Regions from separate parts of the Streptomyces sp. NPDC002835 genome, predicted to be linked through region 2. Evidence: predicted binding sites of a transcription regulator. Region 2 holds the regulator's gene; the other holds the start of a gene.
The links. The regulator HspR, encoded in region 2, represses chaperone genes until heat shock. The targets are predictions, from matches to a motif close to TTGAGNNNNNNNNNCTCAA.

Region 1: the regulator HspR is predicted to act here: its motif matches at 2,001-2,019, upstream of lon (endopeptidase La).

What each region holds. Positions count from the first base shown of each region.
Region 1 is NZ_JBSFUW010000002.1:69,474-73,681, forward strand. Features, by position in the region: gene ACWD01_RS03065 (spermine/spermidine synthase domain-containing protein) at 75-770, opposite strand; gene ACWD01_RS03070 (nucleotidyltransferase domain-containing protein) at 1,097-1,903, opposite strand; gene lon (endopeptidase La) at 2,042-4,208, shown strand, end outside.
Region 2 is NZ_JBSFUW010000018.1:114,071-118,278, forward strand. Features, by position in the region: gene ACWD01_RS20765 (Rieske (2Fe-2S) protein) at 1-216, opposite strand, end outside; gene ACWD01_RS20770 (hypothetical protein) at 213-476, opposite strand; gene ACWD01_RS20775 (helix-turn-helix transcriptional regulator) at 605-1,597, shown strand; gene ACWD01_RS20780 (heat shock protein transcriptional repressor HspR) at 1,664-2,113, opposite strand; gene dnaJ (molecular chaperone DnaJ) at 2,115-3,299, opposite strand; gene grpE (nucleotide exchange factor GrpE) at 3,490-4,143, opposite strand; gene dnaK (molecular chaperone DnaK) at 4,140-4,208, opposite strand, start outside.

The DNA of each region.
Region 1 (4,208 bases), on a different contig from region 2:
CTGCATGTGGTTGTGCTTCGAAGGTGGATCCCGCTGTGTAGTCCAGCAGCGTAAAGGCAGCGCCTGTGTCCCGGCTACGCAGGGCGAACGGCGAGGTGGACGACGTCCGGTACGCCCCGGGCAAGGTGGATCTCTTCGGTTCTTACCCCGCTGAATCCGGCATTCCGCAACGCTTCCTCGAAGGCGGCCGACGGCTGCGCGGACCAGACGGCGAGCACTCCGCCGGGCTCCAGCACGGCCGCGCACGCGGCGAGTCCGGCCGGGGAGTACAGCTCCCCGTTGTCCTCTGTGACGGTCCAGTCGGGCCCGTTGTCGATGTCCAGGCACAGGGCGTCGTAACGGTCCGCGGTCGACGTCAGGTGGTTCAGCAGGTCGGTGTGGAGAACCACACAGCGCGGATCGGCGAGCGCCTGCCCGGAGATCGCGGCGAGCGGCCCGCCGCGGTGCCAGTCGATGATCGCCTGCTCTCGCTCGACCACGGCGATCCGCCGCCACGACGGCATGGCGGCGGCGTGGGCGAGCGAGAAGCCGACCCCCAGACCCCCGATGAGCAGGCGCGGGGCGGTGTTGCCGGTACGGACGGCCTCGTACGCGGCGTCGACGAGCAGCCGCTCGGACCGGCCGTCGGAGGTGTCCATCAGGAAGCACCCGTTGGCGATGATCTCGTGCACCTTCTCGTCGCCGTCACCCCGCCTGCGCAGCACCACTTCTCCGTAGGGCCCCTCACGCCGGTCGAGGGTGACGGGGGCGTCGGTGGCGGGGGACGGCATGAGATGACCTCCGGGTGGCCGGCAGGTGACGACGGTGATCGTCCCATTCTGTCGGGACGGCGCGCGGCGGACCAAACCCGGTGGCGGGCCGTCCCATGGTGCACGGCACGCCGGTCGGTCCGTGCGGTACGGGCGCCCGTACCGCACGAGCACGTGCCAGCCCGGTGCGTCGGCCCTGGGGCTTCGCCGTCGACGTCGGCCAGGACATGCCGCTCCTCAAAGCGAAGGAAGTAATGGCCGAAGTCGCGAATGTCCATTACATGGCGAGGGCTCGGCAGGGCGCGGCCGAATTTTTGGAGGTGACGCACGTCACGGTCGTGGACCGGTCACGGGCGGGGCGCCTTTTCGCCGTGCACCGCCGTGTATTCGGCCGCCAGCCAGGGGCCCAGGTCCTCCACGAGGGTGCGGAGCAGGGCCGCGTCCGGCGTCGGAGTGCGGGCCGCGGCGGCGGCCAGGCGTATCTGGGCCGCCCGCTCCGGGTAGTGGCGGGCGAACAACTCCGCCGACTCGTGCAGGTCGCTCGTCCAGCCGCCCCAGCGGGGCATGACCAGCGTGAACCCCGACCGGACGACGCGCCGCGCGACCCGGCGGCACAGGGCGCACAGCTCGGCCTCCGACCCGGCACTGTGCAGCCGTTCCCGCCAGCGCGGCAGAACGAGAGCCAGGTCGCCGTTGGTCTCGCGGGCCAGCAGCGACGTGGGGTGCTGCGGCGGCAGGCGGGCGGCCAGATCCTCGCCCAGCAGCGGCGTGCACAGGCAGGAGATGAAGAAGCCCAGGTCGTACCGCTCGAGTTCGCTCAGCGCCGCTTCGACGTCGACGAGCAGGATGCCGGCGCCGTCGATCACGTCGAACGATCCGTCGAGCACGGCCTCGGCGGCGTCCGCGTCCGCCCGGTCCCGGGCGGCCGGCTCGTCGTGGAGCACGAGCAGCAGGTCGAGGTCGGAGGCGCCGGGCACGGCCGTGCCGCGCGGGATGCTGCCGTAGAGATACGCGCCGTGCAGCCGGCCGTCGCTGAACCGGCCGGCGATCTCCGCCCGGGCCGCGGCGACCACCGGCGCGAAGCGGGCGGTCACCCGGTCGAGCGAGCCCTCGCGGGCGATGGTCCCGTCGGGGTTCAGTCCTCTGTCTCCCATCGGCCCACTGTCGCGCGCCGGGTCCGCGTCGCCCACCGGATTTCGGCGATCGCTCAGAGCGAACAGCCCCGGGGGAACATTGGGGGGCTCATATGCATTGAGTCGGTACAGCTCAACTTGCATGCCTAAGGGGAGATCATGGCTGCCGACATCAAGGCGAACTCACCGCTCACTCTGCCCGTGCTGCCGCTCGACGACGAGGTCGTGCTGCCCGGCATGGTCGTGCCGCTCGACCTGTCCGACACCGACGTACGCGCCGCGGTCGAGGCCGCCCAGGCTGCCGCTCGCCCCTCCGGCAACAAGCCGAAGGTGCTGCTCGTTCCACGGGTGGACGGCACCTACGCCGCGACCGGTGTGCTCGGCACCGTCGAGCAGGTCGGCCGGCTCTCCGACGGCGACCCGGGTGCGCTGATCCGCGGCGTCGGCCGCGTCCGCATCGGCGCCGGTACGGCCGGGCCCGGCGCCGCGCTGTGGGTGGAGGGCGCCGTGGTCGAGGAGACCGTGCCCGACCCGCTGCCCGGCGCGGTGACCGAGCTGGTCACGGAGTACAAGGCCCTCGCCACCGACTGGCTGAAGAAGCGCGGCGCCTGGCAGGTCGTCGACCGTGTGCAGCAGATCGAGGGGATCTCGCAGCTCGCCGACAACTCCGGATACTCGCCGTTCCTGACCACCGCTCAGAAGATCGAGCTGCTGGAGACCAGCGACCCCGTCGCCCGGCTCAAGCTCGCCACCGAGCAGCTCCGCGAGCACCTCGCCGAGCAGGACGTCGCCGAGTCCATCGCCAAGGACGTCCAGGAGGGTGTCGACAAGCAGCAGCGCGAGTTCCTGCTCCGCCGCCAGCTGGACGCCGTGCGAAAGGAGCTGCGCGAGCTGGGCGGCCAGGAGGGCGAGGACGAGTCCGACGACTACCGCGCCCGAGTCGAGAGCGCCGACCTGCCCGAGAAGGTCCGGGAGGCCGCGCTCAAGGAGGTCGAGAAGCTGGAGCGGGCCAGCGACCAGTCGCCCGAGGGCTCCTGGATCCGCACCTGGCTCGACACCGTGCTCGAACTGCCGTGGAACGAGCGCACCGAGGACGCGTACGACATCCAGGGCGCCAAGGCCGTCCTGGACGCCGAGCACGCGGGGCTGCAGGACGTGAAGGAGCGGATCACCGAGTACCTGGCGGTGCGCAAGCGGCGCGCCGACCGGGGGCTGGGCGTGGTCGGCGGGCGGCGCGGGGGCGCGGTGCTCGCGCTCGTCGGCCCGCCCGGCGTGGGCAAGACGTCGCTCGGCGAGTCGGTGGCGCACGCCATGGGCCGCAAGTTCGTGCGCGTCGCGCTCGGCGGCGTACGGGACGAGGCCGAGATCCGCGGCCACCGGCGTACGTACGTCGGCGCGCTTCCCGGCCGGATCGTGCGTGCCGTCAAGGAGGCCGGCTCGATGAACCCGGTCGTCCTGCTCGACGAGATCGACAAGGTCGGCTCCGACTTCCGCGGCGACCCCGCCGCGGCCCTGCTCGAAGTCCTCGACCCGGCGCAGAACCACACCTTCCGCGACCACTACCTCGAGGTCGAGCTCGACCTCAGCGACGTCGTCTTCCTCGCCACCGCCAACGTGCTGGAGGCCATCCCCGAGGCGCTGCTCGACCGGATGGAGCTGGTGCGCCTCGACGGCTACACCGAGGACGAGAAGATCGTCATCGCCCGCGACCACCTCGTGCCGCGCCAGCTGGAGCGGGCCGGTCTGGAGGCCGGCGAGGTGACCCTGGACGAATCGGCGCTGCGCAAGCTGGCGGGGGAGTACACCCGCGAGGCGGGCGTACGGAACCTGGAGCGGTCCGTCGCGCGGCTGCTGCGGAAGGTCGCGGCACAGCACGAGCTGGGTGAGCGCGAACTGCCGTTCACCGTCACCGACGAGGAGCTGCGCGGCCTCATCGGCCGACCGCACCACGTGCCCGAGTCCGCCCAGGACCCGGCCGAGCGCCGCACCGCGGTGCCCGGCGTGGCCACCGGGCTCGCCGTGACCGGGGCCGGCGGGGACGTGCTGTTCGTGGAGGCGTCGCTCGCCGACCCGGAGACCGGCGGGTCCGGACTGACCCTGACCGGTCAGCTCGGCGACGTGATGAAGGAGTCCGCGCAGATCGCACTGAGCTTCCTGCGCTCGCACGGCGCCGAGCTGGAGCTGCCGGTCGCCGACCTCAAGGACCGGGGCGTGCACATCCACTTCCCGGCGGGGGCGGTCCCGAAGGACGGGCCGAGCGCGGGCGTCACGATGACCACGGCGCTCGCGTCGCTGCTCTCCGGGCGCCAGGTGCGCACGGACGTGG
Region 2 (4,208 bases):
GGGCTGCGGTGCCCCTCTCGGCCGGCGGAGACAGCGGTAGGCGCGGACATCCTCGTCCTCCTCGCGGGCGACGACGATCGGCTCACCGAACAGGGTGACCATCAACGAGTCGCCACGGTGCGGAATCGCCGTGACGAGGTCGATGAAATGCCACCCGGACCGGTAGGCCGTCGCCATCTCGCGCCGGAAGACACGATCATCCGGAGGGATGGTCATGCGCCCGGATCCGCGTCCACGGGAGCGGTCTCCCACGTCAGTTCGTCCTTACCCGTGATCACCGCACCCTCCGGCCCGGACTCCCACGTCGGCTCACCCGCGGCGACCACGTGGGCCGTCTCGGACTCCCACGTCGGCTCACCCGCGACGACCGCGTGCGCCGGCTCGGACTCCCAAGTCGGCTCACCGCTGATCGCAGTGAAGCTGAACGCGGCTGCCCCGGCAGCAAGTGCGCAAAGTATGCGAACCGTCCTGTTCATGGAGGATCTCCACCCCATTCTGTTCAATACCCTCCCCCCGCGTCTAAGACGATGTCTCACGCCGAATACTTCCACCAGCGACCACAGGCATCATGTTCCTGTAATTCAGGACCCTGAGGGGGTGTCAAATGTCGCCGAACCAGGACAACATCGGGCATAAGCATAGTGGTGCCGAACTGTGCGAAGCAGGGAAGAATCTCTACGCAACGGCTCTGCGCAGCGGCCAGGTCTCCCGGGCGGAGGCCGCGGACGCACCCTGTCTGCTCGATCTCTCCCTGCTGCGGCCCGATCCGGACGACGCCCAGTGGCTCCGCCCCGTTCCACCGTCGCTCGCACTCAACCAGCTGATATACCCCATCGAGCGGGAGATCCAAGAACGCCGGCAGCTCGCCATGTCCATCGCCGGCACATTCGAGCCGTTCATGACCATGACGGCGCAGGACCTCTCGACCAGGCACGCGATCACCGTGCTCGAGGGCCTCGGCATCATCAACGCAGCTCTCGACCGGGTCACCGCCGAGTGCTCGGAGGAACTGCTCACGGTCCAGCCCGGCAGCGGGCGCCGTCCGGACACCCTGGAGCACGGTCTGCGCCGTGCGGAGCCGCTGCTCAAGAACGGCGTGAAGATGCGCACGCTGTACCAGCACACGGCCCGCCACCACCCGTCCACCCTCGCGTACGTGGAACGCGTCAGCCCGTACGGCGTCGAGGTCCGCACCCTCGAGGAGATCATCGACCGTCTGATCATCGTCGACCGCAAGGTCGCCTTCGTACCGGCCCGCAGCGACCGGCAGGTCGCCCTGGAGCTGCGCCACGAGGGGCTGGTGACGTATCTCGTGGGCGTCTTCGAGCAGTTCTGGCTCCACGCCACCCCGTGGGAGGAGCAACTGTCGTACGCGCCCGAACTGGACGGCATCACCAGCGTCCAGCGCTCCATCGCCAAGCTGCTCGTCGAGGGTCACGTCGACGACTCCATCGCCCGCCGCCTGGGCATGAACGTACGCACCTGCCGGGCCCACATCGCGAAGCTGAACGCCACGCTGGGCAGCGGGAGCCGCGCCCAACTCGGCTATCTGATCGCCCAGTCCGGAATCCTCGGCGACGACACCGGCACGGCGTGACGGGGTTACGGCGGCGGGCCGGGAGAGCGGTCGCTCTCCCGGCCCGCCGGCCGTGCGGTCCGCCGGTCAGTCGGCGCGCTTGGGCCGCCACACGACGAGCGCGCTCGCCTGCTGCACGTCCTGGTACGGCACGAGGTCGCGCCGGTACGAGGCGTGCACCTGGGCCTCACGCTGCTGCATCGCCGCGGCCGCGCCGTCCAGGGCCGCCGACAGCTCGGCGACCCGCTGCTGGAGAGCGGCGACCTGGTTCTCCAGTTCGATGATCCGCTTGATGCCGGCCAGGTTGATGCCCTCGTCCTGCGACAGCTGCTGGACGGTGCGCAGCAGCTCGATGTCACGTGCCGAGTAGCGCCGGCCCCGGCCGGCCGTGCGGTCGGGGGAGACGAGCCCCAGCCGGTCGTACTGCCGCAGGGTCTGCGGATGCAGCCCCGACAGCTGTGCGGCGACCGAGATGACGTACACCGGCGACTCGTCGGTCAGCTCGTAAGGGTTGCGACTGCGCCCCGACCGGTCCATCTCAAGCTCCCTTCGCGGCCTGGAACAGCTCCGTTCGCGGATCCTCGTCCGCGGTGGCTTCGCGGTAGGCCTCCAGCGCTTCCTTCGCCTTGTCGCTCAGCTCCTGCGGCACGGCGACCTCGACGGTGACCAGCAGGTCGCCGCGGGTGCCGTCCTTGCGGACCGCGCCCTTGCCCCGGGCGCGCATGGTGCGCCCGCCCGGCGTCCCCGCCGGCAGCTTCAGCGTCACCGGCGGACCGCCCAGCGTGGGCACCCTGACCTCGCCGCCGAGCGCCGCCTCCGAGAAGGTGACGGGCACGGTCACGGTCAGGTTGTCGTCCTTGCGGCCGAACACCGGGTGGGCGTCGACATGCACGACCACGTACAGATCGCCCGCCGGACCGCCGCGCTCGCCCGGTGCGCCCTTGCCGCGCAGCCGGATGCGCTGCCCGTCCGACACGCCCGCCGGGATGCGGACCTGCATGGTGCGGGAGCTGCGGGCCCGGCCGCTGCCCTTGCAGACGTCGCAGGGGGTCTCGGCGATCAGGCCCCGGCCCTTGCAGTCCACGCACGGGTCGGTCAGCGAGAACGAGCCGCTGCCGCCGCGCGAGACCTGGCCGGTGCCGACGCAGGTCGGGCACACCCGGGGCGTGCCGTTCTTGTCGCCGGTGCCGGAGCACGCCTTGCACGCGGCGGAGCTGGACATCCGCAGCGGGACCGTCGCCCCGTCGACCGCCTCGGTGAAGCTGAGCGTCACCTCGGACTCGATGTCCTGGCCGCGGCGCGGCTGCGTCCGCGTACCCGGGCCGGGGCCCCGGTTGAACAGGCCGCCGAACACGTCCCCGAGGCCGCCTCCGAAGCCGCCGGCGCCGCCCTGGCCCCCGCCCTGGGGACCTCCGAAGAGGTCGCCCAGGTCGAAGTTGAAGCTGCCGCCGGGCCCGCCGGCGCCCGGGGCCCGGAAGCCGCCGTTGCCGAACAGGGCGCGGGCGTCGTCGTACTCCTTGCGCCGCTTCGCGTCACCGAGGATGTCGTTGGCCTCGGAGATCTCCTTGAAGCGCTCCTCGGCCTTGGCGTCACCCTTGTTGGCGTCCGGGTGGAACTCGCGGGCGAGTTTCCGGTACGCCTTCTTGATCTCGGCCTCTGTGGCGTCCTTGGGGACGCCGAGGACCTTGTAGTAGTCCTTCTCGACGAAGTCCTTCGTGCTCATCGGCGTCCCTCCTCCCGGACGTTTCCTGCGCCGGCCCGCAGGGTGCGTGCCCCTGCTCCGCGTGGGCTCGCGACCCCCGGCACGCGCATCCGCTGCGATGTCGTCGGTCGCCATGGCCTCGCCATGTCTCCCTCCTCCGTCTCGCATCTGCACGCGCCGGACGCCGCTCGCTCATCCACGCGGAGCCCGGTCACGCACCCTCCTCGGGCCCACCGCTCTCCTCGTCGGCCGGCTTCTCTTCCTTCTGCGCCGCGGGCGCCGCACCCGGCTGGGGTTCGGCGACCGCGACCCGCGCCGGGCGAATCGTCCGCTCGCCGATGCGGTACCCAGGCTGCAGGATCGCGACGCACGTCGTCTCTGTGACGTCCGGCGCGTACGAATGCATCAGGGCTTCGTGGATCGTCGGGTCGAAGGGCTCGCCCTCCTTGCCGAACTGCTGCAGGCCCATCTTGGCGGCGGCCGTCTCGAGAGACTCGGCCACCGACTTGAACCCGCCCACCAGCTCCCCGTGCTCCCGGGCGCGGCCGATGTCGTCGAGCACGGGCAGCAGCTCGGTCAGGAGCGCCGCGGTGGCGATCTCCTTGACCGTGACCCTGTCGCGCTCCACGCGCCGGCGGTAGTTCTGGTACTCGGCCTGGAGCCGCTGGAGGTCGGCCGTCCGCTCGTTCAGAGCGGTACGGACCTGGTCCAGCTGGGCCGTCAGGCCGACGGTCTGTGCTGCGTCCCCTTCCGGGGCCGCCGGGCTCTCCTGCTCGGAGTGCTCGGCGGTCTCGGCGGCGTCGTCAGGGGTGGCGCCGGAGGGGACGTCAGGCTTCTCCTCGAAACCCGGAGTCTCCTCCGTCACGCGGCACCATCCTTCTTCGGCTTGTCCTCGTCGACGATCTCGGCGTCGACGACGTCGTCGTCAGC